2 regions of the Microbacterium sp. cx-59 genome follow, and region 2 is predicted to be linked to the other one. Evidence: predicted binding sites of a transcription regulator. Region 2 holds the regulator's gene; the other holds the start of a gene.
The links. The regulator HspR, encoded in region 2, represses chaperone genes until heat shock. The targets are predictions, from matches to a motif close to AAGTTGAGTCNNNNNGACTCAACTT.
Positions count from the first base shown of each region.

Region 1: LMI96_RS00110 (ATP-dependent Clp protease ATP-binding subunit) is a predicted target of HspR. The motif match lies at 2,106-2,130, and genes of this name have one in related genera.

Region 1 is NZ_JAJHGO010000001.1:5,981-20,838, reverse strand. Features, by position in the region: gene LMI96_RS00110 (ATP-dependent Clp protease ATP-binding subunit) at 1-2,055, opposite strand, end outside; gene LMI96_RS00105 (EI24 domain-containing protein) at 2,197-2,997, shown strand; gene LMI96_RS00100 (hypothetical protein) at 3,063-3,218, shown strand; gene LMI96_RS00095 (DUF3817 domain-containing protein) at 3,263-3,727, opposite strand; gene LMI96_RS00090 (MarR family winged helix-turn-helix transcriptional regulator) at 3,793-4,248, opposite strand; gene LMI96_RS00085 (methyltransferase) at 4,301-5,413, shown strand; gene acs (acetate--CoA ligase) at 5,847-7,832, opposite strand; gene LMI96_RS00075 (DUF4287 domain-containing protein) at 8,191-8,445, shown strand; gene LMI96_RS00070 (hypothetical protein) at 8,495-8,650, shown strand; gene nrdF (class 1b ribonucleoside-diphosphate reductase subunit beta) at 8,860-9,834, opposite strand; gene nrdE (class 1b ribonucleoside-diphosphate reductase subunit alpha) at 9,863-12,019, opposite strand; gene nrdI (class Ib ribonucleoside-diphosphate reductase assembly flavoprotein NrdI) at 12,001-12,480, opposite strand; gene nrdH (glutaredoxin-like protein NrdH) at 12,484-12,717, opposite strand; gene LMI96_RS00045 (MFS transporter) at 13,115-14,320, shown strand; gene LMI96_RS00040 (alpha/beta fold hydrolase) at 14,440-14,858, shown strand, end outside.
Region 2 is NZ_JAJHGO010000009.1:473,633-488,490, forward strand. Features, by position in the region: gene LMI96_RS14405 (GNAT family N-acetyltransferase) at 1-49, shown strand, start outside; gene LMI96_RS14410 (NADPH-dependent F420 reductase) at 256-891, shown strand; gene LMI96_RS14415 (MFS transporter) at 1,068-2,504, opposite strand; gene dnaK (molecular chaperone DnaK) at 2,883-4,751, shown strand; gene LMI96_RS14425 (nucleotide exchange factor GrpE) at 4,762-5,370, shown strand; gene LMI96_RS14430 (DnaJ C-terminal domain-containing protein) at 5,380-6,378, shown strand; gene LMI96_RS14435 (heat shock protein transcriptional repressor HspR) at 6,395-6,844, shown strand; gene LMI96_RS14440 (potassium channel family protein) at 6,868-7,668, shown strand; gene LMI96_RS14445 (ABC transporter ATP-binding protein) at 7,768-9,495, shown strand; gene LMI96_RS14450 (ABC transporter ATP-binding protein) at 9,492-11,657, shown strand; gene LMI96_RS14455 (DUF2277 domain-containing protein) at 11,789-12,103, shown strand; gene LMI96_RS14460 (hypothetical protein) at 12,125-12,433, opposite strand; gene LMI96_RS14465 (hypothetical protein) at 12,583-12,753, shown strand; gene LMI96_RS14470 (hypothetical protein) at 12,822-13,460, opposite strand; gene LMI96_RS14475 (glycosyltransferase) at 13,595-14,809, shown strand; gene LMI96_RS14480 (glycosyltransferase family 1 protein) at 14,824-14,858, shown strand, end outside.

The sequences.
Region 1 (14,858 bases), on a different contig from region 2:
CATCACGATGACCGTGTTGCGGAAGTCCACCGTGCGCCCCTGGCCGTCGGTCAGGCGCCCGTCGTCCAAGACCTGCAGCAGCAGGTTGAACACATCCGGGTGTGCCTTTTCGATCTCGTCGAAGAGCACGACGGCGTAGGGGTTCCGACGCACGCGTTCGGTCAGCTGTCCGGCCTCGTCGTATCCAACGTATCCGGGAGGAGCACCGACGAGCCGCGATACCGTGTGGCGCTCGCCGAACTCGCTCATGTCGAAGCGGATCACCGCGTTCTCATCGTCGAACAGCGACTGCGCGAGGGTCTTAGCAAGCTCGGTCTTCCCCACGCCGGTGGGGCCGAGGAACAGGAACGACCCGATCGGGCGGTGCGGATCGCCCATCCCGGTGCGATTGCGCCGCACCGATGTCGCGACCGCCGTGACGGCCGCATCCTGGCCGATGACGCGGTTGTGCAGCTCCTGCTCGAGAGTCGCGAGACGCTCGCGCTCGGACTCGGTGATCCGGTTCACGGGGATGCCGGTCGCCCGGCTGATGACCGCCGCGATCTGCGGTTCGTCGACGACCGCATCCGGGCGCTCGGACTGAACGCTCGTGGCCTCGTCGATCCGGGCGCGAACGCGCGTCATCTCATCACGCAGGCGCGACGCCTCCTCGTACCGTTCGGCGGCGACGGCAGAGTTCTTCTCCGCCTCGAGCACCGCGAACTCCGCCATCAGCGCGGCCGTGTCGACCCCCGCGCCGAGGCGCAGGCGCAGACGCGCGCCGGCCTGGTCGATCAGGTCGATGGCCTTGTCGGGCAGCACGCGGTCGGTGACGTAGCGGTCGCTGAGTTCGACGGCCGCGGCGAGCGCGGCATCCGTGTACGTGACACGGTGGTGCTCTTCGTACGCCGGTCGCAGCCCCTTCAGGATCTCCACGGCGTCCACGATCGACGGCTCACCGACCCGCACCGGCTGGAACCGGCGTTCGAGCGCCGAGTCCTTCTCGATGACGCGGTACTCCTTGAGCGTCGTGGCGCCGATCAGGTGCAGGTCGCCGCGCGCGAGGCGCGGCTTGAGGATGTTGCCCGCGTCCATCGCGCCGTCGCCACCGGCGCCCGCACCGACGACGGTGTGCACCTCGTCGATGAACACGATGACGTCGCCGCGGAGGTCCGCGATCTCGTCCATCGTCTTGGTCAGGCGCTCTTCGAAGTCGCCGCGGTACCGCGCGCCGGAGAGCATGGCCGCGAGGTCGAGCGAGATGACCCGCTTTCCGCGCAGTTGCTCGGGCACGTCGTCGGCGACGATCGCGCGCGCGAGGCCCTCGACGATCGCGGTCTTGCCGACGCCCGCTTCACCGATCAGCACGGGGTTGTTCTTCGTGCGACGGCTGAGGATTTCCACGGTCTGCTCGATCTCGTCGGCCCGCCCGATCACCGGGTCGAGCTCCCCCGCGGCGGCGCGCGCCGTCAGGTCGTCGCCGTACGTGTCGAGCATCGTGGCGGCGCCGTCACGTGCCTCGGTCGCGTCCGTTCCCGGCGCGACGGGCTCCCGGAGTCCCTCGGTGAGGGCTTCGGCCGTCACGCCGGCGTCGGCGAGCACCCGGCCGGCCGGGCTGTCCTGCGCGAGCACGAGCGCGAAGAAGAGGTGCTCGGGATCGATGTAGGTCGACCCCGAGGAGCGTGCGACCTGGAAGGCGTGGAACAGCGCGCGCTGCACGGATGTGGTCAGCACGGCCGTGTCGACATCGGCCGCCGGCCCCTCCTGCGGGAGGCGCTCTTCGATCGAACGCTCGATCGCGTCCGGGTCGGAACCGACGCGAGCGACGGCCTCGCGGGCAGACGCGTGCTGGACGATGGCGTACAAAACGTGCAGCACGTCGAGTTCGTGCTGACCGCGCGCGAGCGCGAAGCGTCCGGCGTCCTGCAGGATCTGCTGCGTACCCATGCTGAGGAACCGACTGAGGTCGATCGACCGCGCCGCGCGAGCCTGCTCGCCGCGCAGGTAGCGGCTGAGGAACTCGTCGAATGCGCTCTGGCCGTCGGTGTCGGACGGGCCCGTGACGTCTTCGGGCATGTATGCCTCCTGGGGGCAAGTGAGTGGGGGTGGCTCAACTATATTTTGCGTAGTTGAGCACGGTTCTATCAAGTTAAACGGTCCTGCGCTCGCGATATTCCCAGATACTCTCGAATCCATCCCGCAGCCGGAGGACTCCCGATGACGCACGTCGAACACCCCCGCCGCGATGGCGTCGTGTCGGAGTTCTTCGCGGGAGTGCGCACCCTGCTCGGCGGCTTCGGATGGTGGCGCGTGCGACCGGGGCTCATGCTCCTCGGCCTCGTCCCCGCCGCCGTCGTGAGCCTGGTGCTCGCGGCGGCCCTCGTCACCCTGGGATTCTGGATCGCCCCGCTCGCCGAGACCCTCACCCCGTTCGCGAACGGGTGGGACGCGCCGTGGCCGTTCGTGGTCCGGATCGCCGCCGGCACCGCCGTGTTCGGCGCGGCGCTCCTGCTCTCCGCGACCCTGTTCACCGCGTTGACGCTCCTGATCGGCGAACCGTTCTACGACCGCATCTGGCGCGGCGTGGAAGCCGCGGAGGCGCCGGATGAACCGCTCGACACGGACGGCGGCTTCTGGGCCGGGATCGCGGACGCCGCATCCCTCATCCTCCGCGGCATCCTGGCCGCGATCATCGCCTTCGCCGTCGGGCTGATCCCGTTCGTCGGCGGCGCGCTCGGTGCGATCACGGGCATCCTACTGTCGGGCTGGATCCTCGCCGACGAACTCTCCGGACGAGCGCTCACCGTGCGCGGTATCGACCACCGCGCACGACGACGGATGCTGCGCGCACACCGCGCGCGCGCGTTCGGCTTCGGCGTCGCGACGCAGCTGTGCTTCCTCATCCCGCTGGGCGCCGTGCTGACGATGCCGGCGGCTGTGGTGGGAGCGACCCGGCTCGCGCGGGACGTGCGGCCGCCCGCATCCGCGACCCCCGGCGCCGCGACGTCGTCGACCTAGCCGTCCCGAAACGCGGAGGGGCCTCGAAGCGGATACGCTGGGGGCAGTCTTTGCGAAGGAGTTCCATGTTCATCGTATCCCTGCTGCTGTTCCTGCTCGGGATGTTCGCGTTCGGCATCTCCTTCTCGCTCGAGGGATTCCAGGCGATCGTCTTCGTCTCCGGCATCCTGCTCATCTCGCTGGCGATGGCACTGCCGATCCACGTCCGCCGCGCTCGATAAGGACCGCGCGCGATAAGCGCCGCGCTCGATAAGAGCCGCGCCCGTCAGCTGCGTCCGCCGGGAGGGCCCGCGTTCAGCAGCACGACGTACGCGAGCACGACCAGCACGAACATCGCGATTCCGAAAGCCCACGGGTGGTTCAGCAGCATCCGCAGAAGCCGGTCATGCCACCGCGCGTCGCGCGGGTCGGCGGTCTCCGTGCGGCGCCATTCGCCGCTCAGGCGTGATGTGCGGTGCAGCCAAAGCTCGGTAGGGATCGTCGCGTAAGGAATCACGGCGCTGCCGATGGCGAGGATCGCGGCACCCGCCGACCAGCGCTGATTCTTCGCGACGATGATCGCGGTGGCGCCGTAGGAGAGGAACACGAAGCCGTGGATCGCGCCGCCGATCGTGACCGCGATCGGCGCATCGGCCGTCGCACGGATGATCAGCCCCGCGATCAGAAGCGTCCAGGAGACGGCTTCGGCGATCGCGAGAGTACGGAACAGCGCCAGGGGCGTGCGGAACACGGGCATCCTCCACGGCGTCCGCGGGTCGGGTGCGATCGCCGCTCCCCACGCTAGCGGAGATAGCTTCAGTGTTCCTGAAGGTTCTCTCCGAACGGCGCTTCGTGCAGTCCCCGGAGTGCGGTCGTGAGTTCGGGCACACCCCCGCCGAAGACCCGGTCGAGGGCCGCGAGCTGCTCATCGGCCGCCGCGAGAGCCCCGGTTCCCTTCTCGGTCACCCGGAGGTCGGAAGCAGAGCCGGCGTGCGCCATGACGTCCTCGACGAATCCCTCGGCGGCGAGCGCTTTGACCGCGGTGTGGGCGGTCTGCACCGTGATCTGCGAACGGCGCGCGAGCTCCGAGAACGAGATACCGGGCGTCGCCTGAACGTGGGCGAGCAGCCCGTACTTCCGGGTCGTGAGACCGAGGGGCTTGAGTGCGGCGTTGAGACGGCCGTCCCAGACAGAGGCGACCGTCAACAGCGAGATCACGGGACTGAAGGGAGGTCGCCGACCGGCGGCTTGCGCCTGCGGCGAGTCTGGCATCATCCCATGCTACCGGCGCGCCCGACCGCGGGCCGGGCAGTAGCGTGGACGGGTGACATTCTCCTTCGATGCCCTGCGACGCTGGCCCGACATCGAAGGGCCGGATCAGCTCGCGGTGGATGCGGCGGACCGCCTGATTCTCGACGAATCCGCCGCCGCCCGCGCCGATCTCCCCCGCACCGACATCGCTGTCATCGGCGACGGATACGGAGCGATGGCCCTCGGAGCGGCCGACGCGGGCACGGACGGCGTCGTGCGCGTGCACCAGGACTCCCTGCTCGGCGAACGTGCGCTCGCAGCGAACGCGGAACGCACCGGACTCACGGATGCGGTCGCATCCGTTCCCCTCTCCCCCGAGCTGCTGCGCGGCGCGCGCGTCGTCCTGCTCCGGCTGCCGAAGTCGCTCGATGAGCTGCGCGACATCGCGGGAGCTATCGCCGCACACGCGGCACCCGATGTCGTGGTCTTCGCCGGCGGCCGCCTGAAGCACATGTCGGTCGGCATGAACGCCGTTCTCGGTGAGAACTTCTCCCGCCTCGACATCACCCACGCCCGACAGAAGTCGCGGGTGCTCATCGCTCAGGGCCCCCGGAACGGCCGCGACCCGGAACCCCGTCGCGCGACCCACGACGGGCTGGTCGTCTGCGGCTTCGGCGGCGTCTTCGCCGGCACGTCCATCGACATCGGCACGCGATTCCTGCTCGAGCATCTGCCCGAGACGATCCCCGCCGAGGGCCGAGTCGTCGACCTCGCTTGCGGGTCGGGTGTCGTCGCCGCGTGGCTGGCCCGGCGGCATCCGGAACTCTCCGTCTACGCGTCCGACCCGTCGGCGGTGGCCGTCGCCTCCGCCCGCGCAACGGCCGCCGCGAACGAGGCCGGCGATCGGATCACGGTCGTGCGCGACGATGCCCTCTCCGCGCTCCCCGACTCGAGCGCGTCGTTCATCGCCCTGAATCCGCCGTTCCACTCCGGCACCGCGATCGACACCAGGCTGGCCGCGCACCTGTTCGCGGATGCCGCACGAGCACTCCGGCCGGGCCGCGAGCTGTGGACCGTGTGGAACTCGGCGCTCCGTTACCGCGGTGAGCTCGAGCGGATCGTCGGCCCGACCCGGCAGATCGCGCGCAACGGCAAGTTCACCGTCACCGCATCCGTCGCCCGCTGATCCCAGCGCCCCGCGCCCCTCACCCAGCCGGCGGTCTCCGCTCCGCCTCTCTCCCCTCGCCGCGCTCCCCCTCCGCCTCTCTCCCCTCGCCGCTCTCCCCCTCCGCCTCTCTCCCCTCGCCGCGCTCCCCCTCCGCCTCTCTCCCCTCGCCGCGCTCCCCCTCCGCCTCTCTCCCCTCTCGCTGTCTACCCGGCACCCAGCGCCCTTCACCCTCCACCCCATGTCCCACTTTTTGCCGCAATAGCGGTGCCAGAGCGGCAAAAGTTGGGACATGCTGCGCGAATAGTGGGACATGCCGACGCAGCACAGTTCGGCAGGAGGTGGGTCAGCAGCCGGGGCCGGTGCCGGGCCAGGGGCGGCGCCGGACCAGGGGCGGCGCCGGACCGGGGCGGGGCCGGACCGGGGCGGGGCCGGACCGGGCGCGCCGCCGGGATCAGCGGCCGAGGTGGATGCGGACGATCTCGGCGATCCTCGGCGGAACGGTCTCGTCCTGCAACGAAGTCGTGTCACCCAGCGGTCGGCCGTCGACGAGGTCGACGAGGAGTCGGCGCATGATCTTGCCGCTGCGGGTCTTCGGCAGGTCGGGCACCGTGAACACGAACTTCGGCTGCGCAACCGGGCCGATGGAGGTGCGGACGTGCCCGCGCAGCTCGGCGGCCTCACCATCGCCCGTCACGAACGCGGCGATCGCCTGGCCCGTGAGGTCGTCGGCCACCCCGACGACCGCCGCCTCGCCGACCTTCGGGTGCGCGACCAGAGCGGATTCGATCTCGATCGTCGACAGCCGGTGCCCCGAGACATTGATGACGTCGTCGATGCGGCCGAGCACCCAGAGGTCACCGTCGTCGTCGAGCTTCGCCCCGTCTCCGGCGAGGAAGAATCCCTGGTCCGCGAACCGCTTCCAGTACGAGTCGCGGTACCGCTCCGGGTTTCCCCAGACCGTGCGCGACATGCCCGGCCAGGTGCCGTCGATGACGAGCAGTCCCCCGCCTCCCGGCCCGACGTCGCGTCCGTCCGCGTCGACCACGCGTACGGTCAGTCCGGGCAGCGCGGTGAGTGCCGATCCGGGCTTGAGCGTCGAGACTCCGGGCAGCGGCGCAGCGATCGCCCCGCCGGTCTCGGACTGCCACCAGGTATCGACAATCGGGGTTTCGCCGCGACCGAGATACCGGTGGAACCACACCCAGGCCTCCGGGTTGATGGCTTCGCCGACCGTGCCGAGCAGGCGGATGTGTGACAGGTCGTACGACGCGGGCGGCCCATCGGGGTACCGGCTCATGAGCGAGCGGATGAGGGTCGGCGCCGTGTAGTACGTCGTCACGCCGTAGCGCTGGAGGATCTGGAAGTGCCGCTCCCACGACGGGGTGTCGGGAGTGCCCTCGTAGAGCACGCTCGTCATCCCGTTCAGCAGCGGCCCGTAGGTCTCGTAGCTGTGCGCCGTGACCCACGCGAGGTCGGCCGTGCACCAGTACACGTCGGTCTCGGGTTTTGCGTCGAATACGGCCCAGAACGTCCACGCGACGTGGGTCAGCCATCCGCCCGTCGTGTGCACGAGACCCTTGGGCTTTCCCGTCGTGCCGCTCGTGTAGATGATGAAGAGCGGCGTCTCGGCGTCGAAAAATTCCGGTTCGTGCACGTCGGATGCGCCGTCCACCACGTCGTGCCACCACACGTCGCGGCCCTCGGTCCACGGCACCTCGTCGCCGGTGCGACGGATGACGAGCACGTGCTCGATCGACTCGACGCCCGCAACGGCCGCATCCGCCTGGTGTTTGACCGGCACGGCCTGGCCGCGGCGGAACTGTCCGTCGGTCGTGACGAGGAGCTTCGCGCCGGTGTCTTCCACTCGGAACCGCACGGCCTCCGCCGAGAATCCCCCGAAGACGAGCGAGTGGATGGCGCCGATGCGCGCGGTCGCGAGCTGGATGATGACGGTCTCGATGAGCACGGGCAGGTACACGACCACCCGGTCGCCCACGCCGACCCCGAGTGCCGTGAGCGCGTTCGCCGTTTTGGCGACCTCGCGCTGCAGCTCGGCGTAGGTGATCGTGCGGCGGTCACCGCGCTCGCCCTCGAAGTGGAAGGCGACCCGGTCGCCGTGGCCCGCGGAAACGTGTCGATCGACGGCGTTGACGGATGCGTTCAGCTTTCCGCCGGCGAACCATTCCGCGGCCGGCACGCTGTCTCCATCCGTCGGCGTCCAGGAGTGCGCGGTGTGCCAGGGCTCCGCCCACTCGAGCGCGTCGGCCCGGTGGGTCCAGAACGTCTCCGCATCCTCGCCCGCGCGCTCGACCCATTCCCGGGTGATCCATTCCGGCGTGACGTTCGCCTGCGCGGTGAACGCGGCCGGCGGCGGGAACGTGCGTCGCTCCTCGAGGAGGCTGCGGATCGTGTCGTCGTGCGGGGCGTGCGCGGTCATGCTCGGCTTCCGGGTCGGGGGCGGTTCCGGTGGTGGTGCGTCCGGCCCGGACGCTGCGATGCGACGCGGGTCCGGGCTGTGCTTCCAGCATCCGGGGTCGTCCCGCAGGACCCAAAACGGGTGACGACGTGTGACGCCCACCCCGCCCCGCCCGCATCCACTCGCCCCGCACTCGCGCGTCGCGAGATTCGGAGATGCGACGAGATTCGGAGGGTTTTCACGCGAAGCCTCCGAATCCGGTGACATCTCCGAATCCCGTGACGGCGACGGCGCCGCAGACACAGCCCCAGACACAGACGCGTGCACGTGCACGAAGGACGCCGCAGACGACACACGGATGCTGCCCTAGCCTGGGCGCATGAGTACGCACAGAGTGGTGGCCCCCGACCTCACCGGCGCGGAGAAGCCCAAGGGCCCAGCGTCGTACTTTCCGAGCATCGAGAAGACCTACGGTCGGCCGGTGCAGGAGTGGCTGGATGTGGTGGTCGAACAACTCGATGCGGGCAAGACCCACATGGCCGTCGTCACGTCACTGAAGGACGATCACGGTCTCGGCCACGGGCACGCGAACGCGATCGTCGCCTATGCGAAGGCTGCGCTCGCGAAGAGCTAAGGCCTCGGTGGCCTGTCGGCGCGACGGCACGGGCCGCTAGGCTCCGGGCATGATGGCAAGTCTCGGTGGATGGCACATTCTGATCCTGCTCGGCTACGTTCTGGTGATCGCACTCATCGTCGTGGTGGCGGCACTCGCCGTCCGCTGGGCCGTCCTGTCGGCGCTGAAGGCGCACACGAGATGGGTCGACGCGGGGAAACCGTGATCGTCGCGGCGCGTGGTTCGAACGCCGGTCAGCGTCGCCGGATCGCGGCCGCGATGCCCACCGCGCACGTGAAGACGAACAGGCCGATGAGGCCGGCGAGGAAGTACACGACTTCGAGGGTTTCTCTGTCCACAGGGCCAGAGTAGAAGTCCCGCAGACAACACAGAAGGGGCGGATGATGAACATCCGCCCCTTCTGTGTTGCTCGACTCAGAAGTCCCAGTCGTCGTCTTCCGTCGCCTCGGCCTTGCCGATGACGTAGGACGAACCCGACCCGCTGAAGAAGTCGTGGTTTTCATCAGCGTTCGGCGACAGGGCCGAGAGGATCGCCGGGTTCACGTTCGTGACCGTGGCCGGGAACATCGCCTCGAAGCCCAGGTTCATCAGGGCCTTGTTCGCGTTGTAGTGCAGGAACTTCTTGACGTCCTCGGTCAGGCCGACCGCGTCGTAGAGGTCCTGCGTGTACTGCACCTCGTTGTCGTAGAGCTCGTAGAGCAGCGAGAACGTGTAGTCCTTGATCTCGTCGCGCTCGGGCTGGGTGAGCTGCTCCATGCCCTTCTGGAACTTGTACCCGATGTAGTAGCCGTGCACCGACTCGTCACGAATGATGAGGCGGATGATGTCGGCCGTGTTCGTGAGCTTCGCCTTCGCCGACCAGTGCAGCGGCAGGTAGAAGCCCGAGTAGAACAGGAACGACTCGAGCAGGGTCGAGGCGACCTTGCGCTTGAGCGGCTCGTCGCCACGGTAGTAGTCCATGACGATGTGCGCCTTCTTCTGAAGGTTCTCGTTCTCGGACGACCAGCGGAACGCGTCATCGATCTCGGGCGTCGAGGCGAGCGTCGAGAAGATCGACGAGTAGCTCTTCGCGTGCACCGACTCCATGAAGGCGATGTTCGTGTACACCGCCTCCTCGTGAGGGGTGATCGCATCCGGGATCAGCGACACCGCGCCGACCGTGCCCTGGATGGTGTCGAGGAGCGTGAGCCCCGTGAACACCCGCATCGTGAGCGTCTGCTCGTCGGGCGTCAGCGTGTTCCACGACTGGATGTCGTTGGACAGCGGCACCTTCTCGGGCAGCCAGAAGTTGTTCACCAGGCGGTTCCAGACCTCGAGGTCCTTGTCGTCCTGGATGCGGTTCCAGTTGATCGCCTGGACGGCGGTCAACAGCTTGAGCTTCTCGGTCATCGTTCCTTCTCGCAGTTCGCAGCGACCGTCAGAGCATGCAGCTGACGCACTCGGACATGTCAGTGCCCTCGAGCGCCATCTGCCGCAGGCGGATGTAGTAGATCGTCTTGATGCCCTTGCGCCAGGCGTAGATCTGGGCCTTGTTGATGTCGCGCGTGGTCGCGGTGTCCTTGAAGAAGAGCGTCAGCGACAGGCCCTGGTCGACGTGCTGGGTGGCCGCGGCGTACGTGTCGATGACCTTCTCGTAGCCGATCTCGTACGCGTCCTGGTAGTACTCCAGGTTCTCGTTCGTCATGAACGGAGCCGGGTAGTAGACGCGACCGAGCTTGCCTTCCTTGCGGATCTCGATCTTCGAGGCGATCGGGTGGATCGAGCTCGTCGAGTTGTTGATGTACGAGATCGATCCGGTCGGCGGCACGGCCTGCAGGTTCTGGTTGTAGATGCCGTGCTTCTGGATCGAGGCCTTCAGCTCGGCCCAGTCGCCCTGGGTCGGGATGTGGTGACCGGCGAACAGCTCCTGCACGCGTGCGGTCTGCGGCACCCACTCCTGCTCGAGGTACTTGTCGAAGAACTCCCCCGACGCGTAGGTCGAGTCGGCGAAGCCGTCGAAGGCGTGTCCGCGCTCGATGGCCAGCGCGTTCGACGCCTTCAGCGCGTGGAACAGCACGGTGTAGAAGTAGATGTTCGTGAAGTCGATGCCCTCTTCGGAGCCGTAGTGCACGTGCTCGCGCGCCAGGTATCCGTGCAGGTTCATCTGACCGAGGCCGATGGCGTGCGAACGGTCGTTGCCGTCTTCGATCGAGCGCACCGAGCGGATGTGGCTCTGCTCGCTCACCGCGCTGAGCGCCCGGATGGCGGTGCTCACGGTGCCACTGAGGTCGCCGCCGTCCATCGCGAGGGCGATGTTCATCGAACCGAGGTTGCAGGAGATGTCCTTGCCGATCTCGGCGTAGGAGAGGTCTTCGTTGTAGGTCGTCGGCGTGTTCACCTGCAGGATCTCGCTGCAGAGGTTCGACATGTTGATCCGACCCTTGATGGGGTTGGCCTTGTTCACCGTGTCTTCGAACATGATGTACGGGTAGCCGGACTCGAACTGGATCTCGGCAAGCGTCTGGAAGAACTCGCGGGCGTTGATCTTCGTCTTCTTGATGCGCGCGTCGTTGACCATCTCGCGGTACTTCTCAGTGACCGAGATGTCGCCGAACGGCACTCCGTAGACCTTCTCCACGTCGTACGGGGAGAAGAGGTACATGTCTTCGCCGTTCTTGGCGAGTTCGAACGTGATGTCGGGGATGACGACACCGAGCGACAGCGTCTTGATACGGATCTTCTCGTCGGCGTTCTCACGCTTGGTGTCGAGGAACTTCATGATGTCGGGGTGGTGGGCCGAGAGGTACACCGCACCGGCACCCTGACGCGCTCCGAGCTGGTTCGCGTAGCTGAAGCTGTCTTCGAGGAGCTTCATGACGGGGATGATGCCGCTGGACTGGTTCTCGATCTGCTTGATCGGCGCACCCGACTCGCGGATGTTCGACAGGAGCAGCGCCACGCCGCCGCCGCGCTTGGAGAGCTGCAGCGCGGAGTTGATGCCGCGGGCGATCGACTCCATGTTGTCTTCGATGCGGAGCAGGAAGCAGGAGACGAGCTCGCCGCGCTGCGCTTTGCCCGTGTTCAGGAAGGTCGGCGTGGCCGGCTGGAAGCGGCCCGAGATGATCTCATCGACGAGTTGCAGCGCGAGCTTCTGGTCGCCGTCGGCGAGGCCGAGCGCCGTCATCACGACGCGATCCTCGAAGCGCTCGAGGTAGCGCTTTCCGTCGAACGTCTTCAGCGTGTAGCTCGTGTAGTACTTGAAGGCGCCGAGGAAGGTCTCGAAGCGGAACTTCTTTCCGTACGCGAAGTCGTTGATCTGCTGGATGAAGTCGATCGGGTACTTGGCGAGCACACCGGGCTCGTAGTACTCCTTCTCGACGAGGTAGTCGAGACGCTCCTGCAGGGAGTGGAAGAACACGGTGTTCTGGTTCACGTGCTGCAGGAAGTACTCCTGAGCCGCGCGCTTGTCGGCGTCGAACTGGATCTGCCCGTTCGCGTCGTAGAGGTTGAGCATCGCGTTGAGGGAGTGGTAATCGAGCCCCTCGAAGCGGGCATCGGACTTGAAGCCCGTGTCGGTCAGTACTGCTTCCACCATCGTTCTAATCCTTCGCTGATGCGTTCGACGTCTTCTGGCGTGCCGAAAAGTTCGAGCCGGTACAAGTGCGGCACACGGCACTTGCGGCTGATGATGTCTCCGGCGAGGCAGTAGGCCGCGCCGAAGTTCGTGTTGCCTGCGGAGATGACTCCCCGGATGAGGTTCCGGTTCTGCTCTCCGTTGAGGAACCGGATCACCTGTTTCGGTACCGCACCCTTCTCCTCACCGCGTCCTTGGCCGCCCCCGTAGGTGGGGGTGACCAGAACGAACGGCTCGTCGATGACGGGCACGGGGTCGGTGGGACGGAGCGGGATCCGCACCGCCCGCTTCCCGAGCTTCTCGATGAAACGCGCCGTGTTACCCGACACGCTCGAGAAGTAGACCAGGAGCAGGGTGTTGGAGCGGTCGCCCGTCCCCTCGGAGGCAACCGCGCCGACGTGGTCTGCGACAGCGGTTGCCATTACTCAGACCAGCCGGGATGCCAGCTCGTCGATCTTGTCGGGACGGAAGCCCGACCAGTGGTCCTCGTCCGTGATGACGACGGGGGCCTGCAGGTAGCCGAGGGCCTTGACCTGCTCGAGGGCCGCGGGGTCCTCGGAAAGGTCCAGAACGTTGTACTCGATGCCCTTGGAGTCCAGTGCGCGGTAGGTCGCGGTGCACTGCACGCAGGAAGGCTTGGTGTAGACGGTGATAGCCATGTGAACTGGTCTTCTCCCTTCGGTGATGAAGATTTTCCGGCTGTGGTGCTGCCGGGACCTCAATACTACATATGGGTACGGGTGCCCGGAAGCACCACAAGGGGTAGTAGTTACATCGGTGTCATTTTCCACCGTTGTCCCCATCTACAACACAGGTTCTCCACCGTTTCATCCACAGGCGACGGCGTGTCCCGGACCCTGTGAAATCGCAGATCCAGGGCTCGATCGCTCCTTTTTCGAGAAGTAATCCACAGGTCCGACGCTACGCCGGGCCACCGACATCCGAATTCCGACCCCGCCCACGTCTCGGCGTGTCGCAGCGGTGTCCGCGGGGTGTCCTCGTGGTGTCCGCCCGTGCCGCTCGGCGGCGGGCACGGCGGCGCGATACCGTTGTGCAGTGGCGGGCTATCGGGATCTCTTACGTACTCCGGGCGTCGGGCGAATCATCGCCGCCCAGCTGACGGCCCGGTTCCCCAACGGCATGACCAGCCTCGGCATCCTGCTGCACATCGAGTTCGTCACCGGCTCGTACGGTGCGGCCGGACTCGTGCTCGCGGCGACCTCGGTCGGACAGGCCATCGCCGGGCCCGTCACGAGCCGTTGGATGGGCCTCTGGGGCATGCGGAAGGTCATCACGCTCACGATGTTCGTGTGCGCGGCGGCGATCGCCGCGATCGCGCTCATCACGATGGAGCTGCCGGGGTACATGGCGCTCGGGTTCATCGCCGGACTGTCCACTCCCCCGATCCAGTCCGCCGCGCGGACGATCTACCCGAAGCTCGTGAACTCCCGCCAGCTCACCCCGCTCTACTCGCTCGACGCGTCGCTGCAGGAGATCATCTGGATCCTGGCGCCCGTCGTCATCACCCTCGTGGCCACCCAGGTCGGCACCTGGGAGTCCCTCATCCTCATCGTGGTGATCCTGATCGGGGGCGGCGCCTGGTTCGTGCTCTCCCCCGAGGTCGGCCGCGTCCGCATCCCGCGCAGCAAGCGCCGATTCGGCAAGGTGCTGGCGCGCCCCACCGTCCTGCTCGCCACCGTCATCGGGCTCCTCCTCATCGGCGCCTGCTCGGCGGTCGAGGCCGGCGTCGTCGCGACCTTCGGTCACGGGGGCCTCGAAGCCGGTCTCGTGCTGGCGATCTTCTCCGTCGGCAGCCTCGCCGGCGGCCTCTCCTTCGGACACATCCCGATGGGGCCGTGGGCGATGGCACGGCGGATGGCGATCGTCGCGGTCGGACTCGCGCTCACCATGATCTCGCTCGATGTCTGGTGGCTAAGCGGCACGCTCTTCCTCGCCGGCATCGGAATCGCTCCGGCCCTCGCCGTGCTGTTCGCGATCACGTCCGCGAGCGTCAAGTTCAGCGACACCGCCGAGGCGTACGGCTGGGTGGGCACCGGGCAGCTGATCGGCGCGGCCGCGGGCTCCGCCGTCGCCGGGTTCCTCATCGACGGGGTCGGTCCTCAGGGCGCCTACATCGCCGCCGCGGTCTTCGGCGTCGCGGGCGTCATCGTCTCGGTCGTCTTCGTCCGCGGCTTCCCCGATCTCCGCCACCGGGATCCGAGCCCCATCCCCGACACCGAGCCGACCCACATCATCACCTGACCGCCTTTCGTCGATCGCGCTTTCCGGAAGGAACGGAGGGGTGCGAGGATGCGGCGGGGCCCGTCACAGCGCGCAACACGCACGGCGCAGCCCATCGGGTTCGGCTCTACGCTCGAGGTATGCCCGCTTCCGTCGTCCTGCCCCGTCTCGCCTGGGGAAGTCCTGCCGCCGACCGTCATGCGCTGCTGATCCACGGCCTCGGCTCGTCCGCTGCCCTGATGTGGCGCTACGGCACGGCTCTGGCCGAAGACGGCTGGTACGCCGTCGCCGTCGATCTGCGCGGTCACGCGCAGGCGCCGCGCGCGCTCGATTACTCGATCGCGGCGTACGCCGCCGACGTTGCCGCCACGACCTCCGAGCGCACAAACCCGTGGGATCTCGTCATCGGGCACTCCCTCGGAGGCGCCGCCGCCGTCCGCGCGTCGGCCGATCACCCGGACTGGACCGCGCGGCTCATCCTCGTCGACCCCGCACTCCATCTCCTGCCCGCCGACCGCGAGATCGTGCGCAACAGCCAGGAGGCCGCGTTCGCCGATCC
Region 2 (14,858 bases):
GGAGGATGGAATCCCGCACGTCCCGATGCGCCGCCCCGCCCGCGCCTGACCCCGGCGGGGGCGAGCCCGGCCCACCTCCACCCGCGAGACGGGATCTTCGCGCCGAGACTTGGGGGTAACCCCACGGTCTCGGCGCCCCGATCCCGTCTCGTGGTCGGATGGGGGCCCGGCGCCACGATCGTGCTCATGAGGTCGGAGGGGGTGAGACGGCCTGCCGGGTGGGAATTCTGCGCGGCGGGAGTCGTTGACCGCAGTATGACTACTGTCGGAATCATCGGAGCAGGACACATCGGATCGGCCCTCGCGCGCGGGCTCGTCGACCGCGGCTATGACGTCGTGATCAGCAACTCTCGCGGCCCGGAGACCCTCGCGGACCTCGTCGCCGACCTCGGTCCGCGGGCGACCGCCGGAACGCCCCAGGATGCTGCCGAGCGCGGCGACTGGGCGATCGTCACGGTTCCGCTCCGGGCGCTCGAGTCGGTGCCCGTCGAGCCCCTGGCGGGCAAGATCGTGCTCGATACGAACAACTACTACTGGGAGCGCGACGGCCGCATCGCCGCTCTCGACGAGAAGCGCACGACGACATCGCAGATGCTTCAGGAGCACCTGCCCGCATCCATCGTCGCGAAGGCCTTCAACCACATCATGTCGGGCGACATCCTCACGGACGGCACCCCCGCCGGCACCCCGGGACGCCGCGCGCTCGCCACCGCGAGCGACTCCGCCGAGGGTTCCGCATTCGTGACCGCGATCTACGACGAGTTCGGCTTCGACACCGTCAACATCGGACCGCTCGCCGACAGCTGGCGCGTCGAGCGCGACCGCCCGGCGTACGTCGTGCGTCAGGATGCGGCCGAGCTCGAGGCGAACCTGGCCCGCGCCGAGCGCTGACCCGCGCGCCCCGATCGACCACCGAGACGGGATCTTCGCGCCGAGACTTAGGGGTTACCCCACTGTCTCGGCGCGAAGATCCCGTCTCGCGGTTGGATGCAGCGGATGCAGCGGACGCAGCGGATGCAGTGGACGCGAGGTCGGGCAGCGGACGCGCCGGGGCATCCCGCCGCGGGTCAGCGCAGGCGGGTGTGCGGGGGCAGCTTCACGAAGAGCAGGATGATGAGGCCGACCAGCAGCACGAGGCCGAGCCCGAGCACGCCGTAGATGATGGCGCCGAACAGCGCGATCGAGAGCGTCCACGCGGCCGGCGCGAGGAAGCTCGCGACGCGGCCGGTCGTGGCGTACAGGCCGAAGATCTCGCCCTGCATTCCGTTCGGAGTCACCCGCGCGAGAAGCGACCGGCTCGATGCCTGCGCCGGCCCCACGCAAGCGGAGAGCGCGAGCCCGCCGATCCAGAAGATGACAGGCCCCAAATCGTGCAGGGCGAACAGCACGACGGCCATCACGACGAGTCCGAGCAGGGCGCCGATGATCACGGCGCGCGCGCCGAACAGGTCGTCGAAGCGGCCGGCGATGATCGTCGAGATGCCCGCGACGATATTCGCCGCGATCCCGAAGATCATGACCTCCGTATCCGAGAAGCCGAAGCCGGCGGCGGCCAGCACGCCGCCGAACGCGAAGACCCCCGCGAGCCCGTCGCGATAGATCGCGCTGGCGAACAGGAACCAGAACGTCGGCCGATGCGTGCGGTAGAGGCGTGCGACGTCCTTCACGAGCACCACGTAGCCGGCGAAGAATCCCACCTTCTGCGCGCCGGGGATCGGGGGCGCTTCCGGAACGTTCTTGAACAGCGGGATGGCGAAGACGAGCGTCCAGATTCCGCATCCGACCGCGATGAGGCGGTAGGCGAGGCCGTTGGACGTGTCCATGCCGAACCAGTCGGCGAAGGTGAGCACGACGACGAGTGTGAGCGCCAGAATGCCGCCGATGTACCCGAGGCCCCAGCCGAGCCCGCTCACGCGACCGATCGTGCGGGGCGTCGAGACCTGCACGAGCATCGCGTTGTAGTTCACGCCCGCGATCTCCGACACGACGGCTCCCACGGCCAGCACGATCGCGCCGTACCAGAAGTAGGCCGGGTCGGCGAGGGTGAAGAAGAGCGCGAACTGCAGGAGTGCGAGCAGCACGGTGAACACGCCCAGCCAGCGCTTCTTGCGTCCGGCGCGGTCGGCGGACTGCCCCAGAACCGGGGCGAGCAGCAGGATCAGGATGCCGGCGAGCGTCGTCGCGAGGCCGTACCCGCTCGCGAGGTCGGCGATGGCGCGTTCCTTGACCGCATCCGTGTCGGGGAGGGCGGCGATGTCGGCCGGAAGGAACGAGTCCGACACGATGTACAGCGATGCGAACACGAACGTCAGGATCACCGAGTTGAACGGCTGCGTCGCCCAGTCCCAGAACGCCCACGAGATGACCTGCGTGCGCGGAACCACGCGGTCGGAGTCCGCATCCTGGAACAACTCGCCCATCGGTCCGATCGCGCCGGTGTTGGCGGTCGGCGGCGGCACGGGAGGCGTGGCGGATGCGGCTGACGACCGCGACTCGGGATCCATGTGCGTCACGGTATGGCCCTTCGGTGAACGGGCGGTTTCCGGGAGTGCCGCCGCGCCGCATCCTCGCGGCGTGCGCTCAGGCTACCCGCGCCGCCCGCCCTCCCCGCGCCGCCCGCATCCGCTCGCCTGCCCCGCTCGCCCCCGCGCCCTGCCCACGAGACGGCAACGGCGCGGCGAGACGTCGGCTCCCGACCAACGTCTCGTGCCGAAACTGCAGTCTCGCGGTCGGAAGCCCGCCACAGGAGCCGCGTGCTGAAAGTTGAGTGGGTTCATGTCAAGTTCATTTGACGGATGCGGGAGCCCGAGTTACGCTTGAGTCATCGCGGCTCACCTTTGAGTCGCCCCCAGACATTTCCGATCCATACGAAGGAGAAGCACATGCCCCGTGCAGTAGGAATCGACCTCGGTACGACCAACTCCGTGGTCAGCGTCCTCGAGGGTGGCGAGCCGAAGGTCATCGCCAACGCCGAAGGTTTCCGCACCACCCCCTCGGTCGTCGCGTTCACGAAGGATGGCGAGGTGCTCGTCGGTGAGACCGCGAAGCGCCAGGCCGTCACGAACGTCGACCGCACCCTTACCTCCGTCAAGCGCCACATGGGCACCGACTGGAAGACCCAGGCGATCGACGGCAAGGGCTACACGCCCCAGGAGATCTCGGCCCGCATCCTGCAGAAGCTGAAGCGCGACGCCGAGGAGTACCTGGGCGACAAGGTGACCGACGCGGTCATCACGGTTCCCGCGTACTTCAACGACGCCGAGCGTCAGGCCACCAAGGAGGCCGGTGAGATCGCGGGCCTCAACGTGCTGCGCATCATCAACGAGCCGACCGCCGCCGCTCTCGCCTACGGCCTCGACCGCGGCAAGGAAGACGAGCTCATCCTCGTCTTCGACCTCGGTGGCGGAACGTTCGACGTGTCGCTGCTCGAGGTGGGCAAGGACGACGACTTCTCGACCATCCAGGTGCGTTCGACCGCCGGAGACAACCGTCTCGGTGGCGACGACTGGGACCAGCGGGTCGTCGACTACCTGATCAAGCAGTTCAAGGACACCACCGGCGTCGACGTCTCGGGTGACAAGATCGCCCTCCAGCGCCTCAAGGAGGCTGCGGAGCAGGCGAAGAAGGAGCTCTCCAGCTCCACGTCCACGAGCATCAACCTGCCGTACCTGTCGCTGACCGACTCGGGCCCGGTGTCGCTCTCCGAGACGCTCACCCGCGCGAAGTTCGAGGACCTCACCAAGGACCTCCTCGACCGCACGAAGAAGCCCTTCGAAGACGTCATCCGCGAGGCCGGCATCAAGGTCGACGACATCGACCACGTCGTGCTCGTCGGTGGATCGACCCGTATGCCCCAGGTCGCCGAGCTCGTGAAGAAGCTCACCGGCAAGGAGCCCAACAAGGGCGTGAACCCGGATGAGGTCGTCGCCGTCGGCGCTGCCCTCCAGGCCGGTGTCCTCAAGGGCGAGCGCAAGGACGTCCTCCTCATCGACGTGACCCCCCTGAGCCTCGGAATCGAGACCAAGGGCGGCATCATGACGAAGCTCATCGAGCGCAACACCGCCATCCCGACCAAGCGCAGCGAGACCTTCACGACCGCCGACGACAACCAGCCGTCGGTCGCCATCCAGGTCTTCCAGGGCGAGCGCGAGTTCACCCGCGACAACAAGCCGCTCGGTACCTTCGAGCTGACCGGCATCGCGCCGGCTCCTCGGGGCATCCCGCAGGTCGAGGTCACCTTCGACCTCGACGCCAACGGCATCGTGCACGTGTCCGCCAAGGACAAGGGCACCGGCAAGGAGCAGTCGATGACCATCACCGGCGGCTCTTCGCTGCCGAAGGAAGACATCGAGCGGATGGTGCGCGAGGCCGAAGAGCACGCGGCCGAAGACAAGAAGCGTCGCGAGTCGGCCGAGGTGCGCAACCAGGCCGAGACGCTCTCGTACTCGATCGAGAAGCTCATCGCAGACAACGCCGACAAGCTGCCCGAAGACGTCAAGACCGACGTGCAGGCCGATGTCGACGCGCTGAAGACCGCGCTCGCGGGCGAAGACGATGACGCCGTGAAGACGGCCTTCGACAAGCTCAACCAGAGCCAGGGCAAGCTCGGCGAGGCCATCTACGCCTCCTCGCAGTCCGAGCCGTCTCCCGCGGCAGACGGCGACGCTCCCGCCGGTGACACCGGATCGGCATCCGCCGACGAGGATGTCATCGACGCCGAGGTCGTCGACGACGAAGACGACAAGAAGTAAGAGAGTCGACATGACCGACAAGAACTTCGACAACGCCGGCTCCGACGCGGGTCGCGGCGACGACGAGGTTCGGCCGAACGAGGAGGGTGCGGAGGCTCAGGCCTCCGCCCCCACCCCGTCGGAACCGGAGCTCACGATCGACGACATCCTCGGAGCCGAACAGAACGTGGATGCGGCGGCGGAGGACGCGGCGCTGAACGACCACGAGTCCGCCCTGCTGGGCGACCTCAAGCGTCTGCAGGCCGAGTACGCGAACTACCGGCGTCGCACGGAAGACCAGCGCGAAGTCGAGATCGAGCGCGCCAAGGGCTCGGTCGCGAAGAACCTGCTGCCCGTGCTTGATGACCTCGACCGCGCGGCCAAGCACGGCGACCTGGTCGATGGCACCCCGTTCGCGGCGATCGCGGAGAAGATGCGGAGCATCGCGGAGCGCGTGGGTCTGTCGACCTACGGTGCGGTGGGCGACGTGTTCGACCCGCAGCAGCACGAGGCGATCTTCCAGCAGCCGACCCCCGGTGCGACCGAGACGACCGTCCTCGACGTCGTCGAGGTCGGTTACCGCCTCGGATCGATCGAACTTCGTCCCGCGAAGGTCGTCGTTGCCGTTCCGGCGGACTAGGAGGCGCGTGTGGCAAGTCAGGATTGGTTCGATAAGGACTTCTACGCGACGCTCGGCGTCTCGAAGGACGTCGCCGACGCCGATCTGAAGAAGACCTACCGCAAACTCGCCCGCAAGTATCACCCCGACTCCAATCAGGGCGATGCGACGGCCGAGGCCAAGTTCAAAGAGGTCAGCGAGGCGTACGCCGTGCTGAGCGACAAGGAACAGCGCGAGGAGTACGACCAGATCCGCGCGATGGGCTCCGGTGCCCGCTTCACGGCGGGCGGCCAGGGCGCCGGCGGGTTCGAGGACGTGTTCTCGCGGTTCGGTCAGGGCGGTGCCCGAAGCGGTACCCGCTTCGACGCACCCGAGGGCTTCGACGACTTCTTCACGATGTTCAACCAGGGCTCCGGCGGCTTCGGCTCCGGGCGCTTCGGGCAGACCACCGGCGGTTACCGCGGGGCGGGCGGCCCCACCCGGGGCGCCGACGTCACGGCGCGTACCACCCTCGATTTCGTGACCGCCGCGGGCGGCGAGACGATCTCGCTCCAGGGCGAGGACGGCAAGCCCTTCAAGGTGAAGATCCCCGCGGGCGTCGCGGACGGGCAGAAGATCCGTCTGCGCGGACGCGGGCGGCCTTCACCCGACGGCGGTGAGAACGGCGACATCGTCGTGCAGATCTCGGTGCGTCCGCATCCGGTGTTCGTCCGCGATGGGCTGAACCTCCGGCTGACCGTGCCCATCACGTTCACCGAGGCCGTGCTCGGCGCGACGATCGAGGTTCCGGCGCTCGGCGGTGAGACCGTGAAGCTGCGGGTTGCTCCCGGCACGCCGTCCGGACGCGTCCTTCGCGTCAAGGGCCGTGGCATCCAGACGCCGAAGGGCACCGGCGACCTGCTCGCCGAGGTCCAGGTCGTCGTGCCCACCCACCTCGACGACGCCGCCCGCGCGGCGCTCGAGCGGTTCCAGGAACTCGAGCCCAAAGAGAACCCCCGGGCCGACATGATGAGTCGCGCCCGCAACTGACCGAGCGCAGGAGGTGATGCACATGGATGATGAGATCGACGCCGAGACTCCTGTCTTCGCCATCGCGACGGCCGCCGACCTGGCCGGCATGCATCCGCAGACCCTCCGCCAGTACGACCGCCTCGGACTCGTCGTACCCAACCGCACGAAGGGCGGCTCGCGCCGCTATTCGGTGCGGCACGTCGAGCAGCTGCGCGAAGTCTCCCGGCTCTCCGCCGACGGCATGAGCCTGCCCGCGATCGCGCGGATCATCGAGCTCGAGAACCAGGTGCGCGAACTCCACCAGCGCGTGGTCGGACTCGAGTCCCGGATGCGGGAAGAGCTCGCCAAGCGCCCCGGTGCGCGCGTGTTCGCCGCCGGGGCCACCGGCTCGGTCGTCACGATCCGCTCGGGCACGCGCGTGCGCCGGGCGACCGACGTGGTCGTGTGGCGCCCGCGGCGCGAGCTGCCGCCGAGCGGAGACTGACGCCGGCTCCCTAGAGTGCTGCCATGAGCGAGCAGCACGCGCCAGACCGCCCGCACCGCGGGCACGGCGACGAGTCCGAAGAATCACACCGGCGTGGCGGCGATCCGCGCGGGGAGACCGCCGCGACCCGCCGCTGGGAGAAGGCCACCTTCTGGCCCCTCACGGCCGCCGCGCTCGCCTTCATCGTCGCGCAGACCGTGCACGTGCTCGCTCAGGTCACCGACGGTCTCGCCGCCGTGACCGGAACGATCGTGGGCGTGACATGGGCGCTGTTCATCGCCGACTACCTCGCGCGCCTCGCGATGTCGCGCCCCCGCGGGCGCTGGTTCCGCGCGCATCTGTTCGACCTCGCTGTTGCGGCGCTGCCCGTGCTTCGACCGGTTCGACTGCTGGGTGCGCTGACCCGGATCCCCGCGTTCACCCGGACGGCCGCCGGTTCGCTCCGCAGCCGGTTGCTCGTCTACGGCTTCGGTGCTGCACTGCTGCTGATCTGGACGGCCTCGGTCACGGTCCTCGGTTTCGAGCGGGCGGCGCCGGGCGGCACCATCCGTTCCTTCGGCGACGCCGTCTGGTGGGCCTTCTGCACGGTGACGACGGTCGGCTACGGCGACTTCGTGCCGGTGACGGTGCCCGGTCGGATCATCGCGGTCGGCCTGATGTTCGGCGGTGTGGTTCTGGTGGGGCTCATCGTCGCGACGTTCTCGTCGTGGGTGATGGAACGCGCAACGCGTACGCACATCGAGCAGCGACCGGCGACGCGCGGAGACATCCAGCGGCTCGAGGCGGAGCTGCGCGGCGACCGCCCCGACCCGCCGGTCGACTGACCTGACGCCGTCTCCTCCCGGGGGTGGATGCGGATGTCGGAGGGTGGGCCTAATCTGGCCCTGCGCAGGAATCTCCTGCCTGACGAACCCGGAGTCGACGTGCTCGGCAAGCTGCTCATCCGCTACCTCTCGACCTACCGCTGGCTGCTGCTCGCGGTGCTGGTCTTCCAGTTCGCGTCGGCGATGGCCTCGCTCTATCTGCCGCGCCTGAACGCCGACATCATCGACCGCGGCGTCGCCCAGGGCGATACCGCCTTCATCTGGTCGCAGGGCACGATCATGCTCGTGATCTCGCTCGGCCAGATCACGGCATCCATCATCGCGACGTACTTCGCCGCGCGGGCCGCCATGTCGGCCGGCCGCGACATCCGCCGCGACGTCTTCGAGAAGGTCAGCGGGTTCTCCGAGCGCGAGGTGTCGCAGTTCGGGCCGGGTTCGCTCATCACCCGCAACACGAACGACGTGCAGCAGGTGCAGATGCTGGCGATGATGGGCGCGACGATGCTCGTCACCGCGCCGCTTCTCGCGATCGGCGGCATCGTCATGGCGCTCCAGCAAGACGTCGGCCTCAGCTGGCTGATCGGTGTCGCCGTCCCCGCGCTGCTGCTCATCGCGGGCCTCGTCATCAGCCGGATGGTGCCGCTGTTCCGGCAGTTCCAGAAGAAGCTCGATGCGGTGAACCGCATCATGCGCGAACAGCTCACCGGTGTGCGTGTCGTGCGCGCGTTCGTCCGTGAAGACATCGAAGAAGAACGCTTCCGCGGGGCGAACACCGAGATCATGGTGGTCGGCCGCAAGGTCGGGTCGCTGTTCGTGCTGCTCTTCCCGCTCGCCATGCTCGTGCTCAACGTCACCGTGGTCGGCGTGATCTGGTTCGGCGGCATCCAGGTCGACGCGGGTCAGGTCGAGATCGGTACCCTCTTCGCGTTCATGCAGTACGTCGGTCAGATCCTCATGGGGGTGCTGATGGCCAGCTTCATGACGATCATGATCCCGCGCGCCGCGGTCTCCGCCGAACGCATCGGCGAAGTGCTCGCCTCCGAATCGACCCTCGTGCGCCCCGAGCACCCGGTGAGCGACTTCCCGGCACCGGGCGAGCTCGTCTTCGACGGCGTCGAATTCACCTACCCCGGGGCCGAATCCCCGGTCCTGCACGGCATCGACTTCCGCGTCGCGCCCGGCGAAACGCTCGCCATCGTCGGCTCGACCGGTTCGGGCAAGACCACGCTCGTCTCGCTCATCCCGCGCCTGTTCGACGTCACCGGCGGCTCCGTGCAGGTCGGCGGGGTCGACGTTCGCGAGGCCGACCTCGATGCGCTGTGGAGCGGCATCGGTCTCGTGCCGCAGCGACCGTTCCTGTTCACCGGCACGATCGCCTCCAACCTGCGCTTCGGGCGCGAGGAGGCGACCGACGACGAGCTGTGGGAAGCGCTCGAGATCGCGCAAGGACGTGACTTCGTCGAAGAGATGGAGGGCGGTCTCGACGCGCGCATCGCGCAGGGCGGCACGAACGTCTCGGGCGGCCAGCGGCAACGCCTGGCCATCGCGCGGGCCATCGTCCACCGCCCCCGGGTTCTGGTCTTCGACGACTCCTTCTCGGCGCTCGATCTGCGCACCGACGCCAATCTGCGTCAGGCGCTCTGGCAGGCGCTTCCCGACGTGACGAAGGTCGTGGTCGCTCAGCGCATCTCGACGGTCACCGGAGCCGACCGCATCCTGGTGCTCGACGGCGGCCGCACCGTCGGGCTCGGCACCCACGACGAGCTCCTCGCGACGAGCGAGACGTACCGCGAGATCGTCGACTCGCAGCTGGGAGTCGAAGCATGAGCGCCCCCGACACGATCACCGAAGAGGAGCGTCTCGAGCTCGAACTCGCCGAACAGGCGCGGCAGGCATCGGGCGACTGGGACTCGGTCGCCCCCGGAAAGGCCGCGAACTTCGGTGCATCCTTCGGCCGTCTGATCGGGCTCCTGCGGCCGCACGCCATCGCGTTCGTCTTCGTCTCGGTACTCGGGGCGCTCGGCGTCGTGCTGGCCGTCATCGCCCCGCGCGTGCTGGGCGATGCGACGAACATCATCTTCGAGGGCGTGGTCTCGGCCTCCCTCGGCGGGCAGTTCCCCGTGGGCACTCCGCAGGCCGACGTCGTCGCCGCCCTGCAGTCGGCCGGTCAGAACGACCTCGCCAACATGGTCTCGGCGATGCCGAACTTCTCCGTCGGCACCGGCGTCGACTTCGATCGCCTCCGGATGGTGACGATGGCGGCACTCGCGATCTACATCGCGTCGGCCTTCCTCACCTGGATCCAGGGCTACGTCATCAACATCATCATGGTGCGCACCATGTGGCGGCTGCGCGAGTCGGTCGAGGCGAAGATCAACCGCCTTCCGCTGTCGTACTTCGACCGGGTGCAGCGCGGTGAACTCATCTCGCGGGTGACGAACGACATCGACAACATCACCCAGACGATGCAGCAGTCGCTCTCGACCGTGGTCACCTCTGTGCTGACGGTCGTCGGCGTGCTCGTGATGATGTTCTCGATCTCCTGGCAGCTCGCGATCGTCGCACTCATCTCCCTCCCGCTCATGGCCGTGATCTTCGGCGTCATCGGGCCGCGCTCGCAGAAGGCGTTCGGTACGCAGTGGCGCAAGGTCGGGCGGCTGAACGCGCGGGTCGAGGAATCGTTCTCCGGCCACGCGCTGATGAAGGTCTACGGCCGCGAAGCCGACTCCCGCGCGAAGTTCGAGGCCGAGAACGAAGAGCTCTTCCAGGCGAGCTTCCGAGCCCAGTTCCTGTCGGGCATCATCATGCCGGGCATGATGTTCATCGGAAACCTGACGTACGTCGGCATCGCCGTCCTCGGCGGCCTCATGGTCGCCGGCGGTCAGCTGCGCCTCGGTGACGTGCAGGCGTTCATCCAGTACTCGCAGCAGTTCACGCAGCCGCTGTCGGAGCTCGGCGGCATGGCCGCGGTGATCCAGTCGGGCACGGCCTCCGCCGAGCGGGTCTTCGAGCTGCTCGACGCCGAAGAGCAGGAGCCGGATGCGGATGACGCCCCGCGCCCCCGCGGCGGGGCCGGCGTCATCGAGTTCGATCACGTGCGCTTCGCCTACGCGCCCGATCATCCCCTCATCACCGACCTGTCGTTCCGCGTGGAACCCGGGCAGACGGTCGCGATCGTCGGGCCGACGGGCGCCGGCAAGACGACGCTCGTGAACCTCATCATGCGGTTCTACGAACTCGACGGCGGCAGCATTCTGCTCGACGGGCAAGACATCGCCGAGTTCTCCCGCGACGACGTCCGCTCCCGCACCGGCATGGTGCTGCAGGACCCGTGGCTGTTCGCCGGCACCATCCGCGAGAACATCCGGTACGGCCGTGCGTCGGCGACCGACGAGGAGATCGCCGATGCCGCGGTCGCGACACGGGTCGATCGGTTCGTGCGCTCCCTGCCCGACGGCTACGACACGGTGCTCGACGAAGATGCCTCGAACGTCTCCGCGGGCGAGAAGCAGCTCATCACGATCGCGCGCGCGTTCGTCGCACAACCCAGCGTGCTGATCCTCGACGAGGCGACGTCGTCGGTCGACACCCGCACCGAACTGCTGTTGCAGCACGCGATGGCCGCGCTCCGCGAGGGGCGCACATCGTTCGTCATCGCGCATCGGCTTTCGACCATCCGCGACGCCGACCTCATCCTCGTGATGGAGCACGGCGACATCGTCGAGAAGGGCACGCACGAAGAACTCATTGCCGCCGAGGGTGCCTACTGGCGTCTGTACCGCTCGCAGTTCGAGCAGGCCGTCGCCGATGGGAGCGAGGCGGATGCCGCGCAGCCCGGCACGGCGGCCGATACGACGCCGCGGGAACAGGCCGGGGGAGGCGTGCTGCCCGGCGGGCCGGTCGCTCCCGGTGCGCCGGTCGCGCCGGGAGGCTCGGCGGCGCCCGGCGGCCCCGCGGTGAACACGACCGACGCGTCGACCTCGGGCTGAAAGGGATTCGTGCCGGGGTGCTCGGGTCGGGTGTACCGGCTCGCTCCTCCGGCAGGAACCGGCCCGCTCAGGCCGGGGGTTCTTCGGCGGACCCCTGGGAAACTGGGCGGCAACGCCCTACTCTGACGGGCATGTGCCGGAACATCGTGCCCCTTCACAACTTCGAACCTCCCGCCACCGACCAGGAATGTCGTGACGCGGCACTCCAGTTCGTTCGCAAGGTGGCCGGAATGAACAAGCCGTCGCAGGCGAATCAGGCGACCTTCGACGCGGCCGTCGACCAGATCACGCGCGCGACCCGGGACCTGATCGACGGACTCGTCTCGCCCGTGGCTCCGAAGAACCGTGACCAAGAGGCGGCGAAAAGGCAGGCCCGATCGGCGGAACGGTACGAGGCCATCCGGGTCTACCAGCAGGAGAAGCGCGCCGCGCGCGCCGCATCCTGACGCGGTCCCTGCGACGGACGGTCAGCGCGAACGCGGCGGGCCGATGCGCCCGGCCACGAACGGCAGCGCCGGCGCACGATAGACGAGCTCCGGCGGATCCGCCGGAGCGAGAGCGACCTCGGCCTGGCCGAAGCGCCACATCCGGTTGAAGACGTACACCCCGATCACCACCGTCTGATCCGACGGGAACTGCCATGTGCCGCGGCCCCACTGCGCCGGCTGTCCGCGGCCCCCAACGACGAGGGTCGGGCGGATCCCCGCCCAGAGCGCGAACCACGGCCGGTGCAGGGTGATCTCGACGCGGCGCGTCCGACAGCCGTCGGCGCTCACACGTCGACCCGTTGTGCGGTCGTAGCCGCGCACCGCGGCGCCCGCATTCGTCGGAAGAGCATGCTCGACCGTAACGCGCCCCGCGCGGTTCGGACGCGCGCGACCGGGCGCGGCTACGCTGTGCCGTGTCGCCGATCGAAGGAACAGCCGTGTCCGACTCCGCCCCGCATCCCGCCGCGCCGCACATCCCCGAAGAAGGGGAGCCGACCATCCCCGAGCTCGAGGAGGACGAGACCATTCCGCCGCGGCCCGAGGAGGAGATCGCCGACGCCCTCCGCGCCGAGCCCGACGTCGAGGACCACAGCGCACACCCCGCCTGACGGCGCGCGACCGCACACCGCGACTGACGCCCCCCGCGGCTGCACCCCGCGACTGACGCGCCCCGCGCTCAGGCGGGATCGATGCGCAGCACCTGCGCGCCCTCGCCGAGGGGCAGGTCGTCGACGATCCGGAGCGTCCGCGCGAGCGCGTCCACCTCGCCGAGCACGGTGCCGAATCGCTCCCGGTCTCCCGAGACCGCGCTGAGCGTGACGAGGTGCGTGCCGGTGTCCCAGGTGTAGCTGACGAACGGAGGCGTCTGCGGGTTCGGCGGCAGGTCCATCAGCAGCCGCTCACCCGCCCCGAGATGGGGGTTCCGGAAGGTCTCGGTGTCGTCGTACTCGATCGGCATCATCGCGCGCGCCGTGCGCAGCTGCGGCGTGAGCTCCTGCACCTGCGCGAGCACGACGACGAGCTCGGGGTCGGCCTTCCACATCCACGCCCGCACCCGACCGGCCGCCCGGCGCATAAGAAACGGTGTCGCCTGGCTCATCAGCCACGCGGCCACACCGCCCCCGCCGCGAGCCGCGCCGGAGCCCGCCGTGCCGGCCCCCGCTGCGCCGGCACCCACCTGGCCGCTCATCGCGCCGCTCGCCTGAGTCAGCAGCATCCGGATCGCCGTCTTGCGGTGACGGCGCCCGCGAAAGCCCAGCGATTCGGTCACGGGTTCCCAGCGATCGGCGGATGCGTCGGCCTGCAGTCTCAGCATGGCTCCAGGGTAGGGGCGGATGCTGTGCTGCCGCCCCGCGGGGTGGCAGCCGGGCGGGCCGGAGGCCCTCGGGTACATTGGAAGGGCATGTGCAGACCCCCGCACGCTACTCGGAGATTGGCAGCCACCACCCCGTGACTACCCCCTCGACCCCCGACCTTCCCGTTTCGGACGCGAGCTTCCGCCCGCTGACCATCGTGATCGGCTGCGACACGTTCGCTCCCGACGTGAACGGTGCGGCTCGCTTCGCCGAGCGCCTGGCCGCCGGCCTCGCCGCGCGCGGCCACGACGTCCACGTCGTCGCGCCCGCGCAGAAGTACCGGCGCTTCCCCCCGGCCACCGAGCTCATCGAGGGCGTGCCGGTCACGGTGCACCGCATCCCGGCCGTCCGCTGGCCCCCGCACGACTGGCTGCGGTTCGTGTGGCCCTGGCGGTCCAAGCACTACGCCCGCAAGGTGCTCGACAGCGTCCTGCCCGACGTCGTCCACATCCAGTCGCACATCGTCATCGGGCGCGGTCTGGCTCGCGAGGCGAAGAAGCGCGGCATCCCGGTCGTGGCCACCAACCACGTGATGGCCGAGAACATCCTCGACTTCACCACGCTGCCGCCGGTGCTCGACAAGCTGATGCTGAAGCTCGCCTGGGACGACGCCTCGCGCACGTTCCACATCGCGCGCGCCGTGACGACGCCGACCCGTCGTGCGGCCGAGTTCCTCGAGACCACGATCGACATCGACGGCGTCATTCCGATCAGCTGCGGCATCGACGCCTCGGGATACACGCCGTCGCTGGGTCAGCGCGACGTGAACCGCATCCTCTTCGTCGGTCGCCTGACCACCGAGAAGCACATCGACACCCTGTTGCACGCGGTCGCCAAGCTCGACCCCGCGCTCCAGGTCACGGTCGACATCGTGGGCGGCGGCGACCAGCGGAAGTCGCTCGACGCGCTCACCCAGCAGCTCGGCCTCACCGACCGGGTCACGTTCCACGGTCGTGTCGAGGAAGAAGACCTGCGCAGCCTGTACTCGCGGGCGTCCGTGTTCGCGATGCCGTCGATCGCGGAGCTGCAGTCGATCGCGACCATGGAGGCGATGGCGTCGGGGCTGCCGGTGGTCGCGGCCGACGCGCTCGCGCTGCCCCACCTCGTGCACGACGGCGAGAACGGGTGGCTGTTCCGTCCGCAGGACGCCGACGACCTCGCCGCGAAGCTCACCCGCGTTCTCACCGCCTCGCCGGAGGAGTACAGCGCACTGCAGCAGGGTTCGCTGGCGGGCGTCGAGATCCACGACATCGACCGCACACTCGACACGTTCGAGAAGCTCTACCGGGGCGAGCCGGTCGCACCGTGACCGCAGCGGCGCCGGTGCGGCTGTTCTTCGACGCGCGCTACATCCGCAC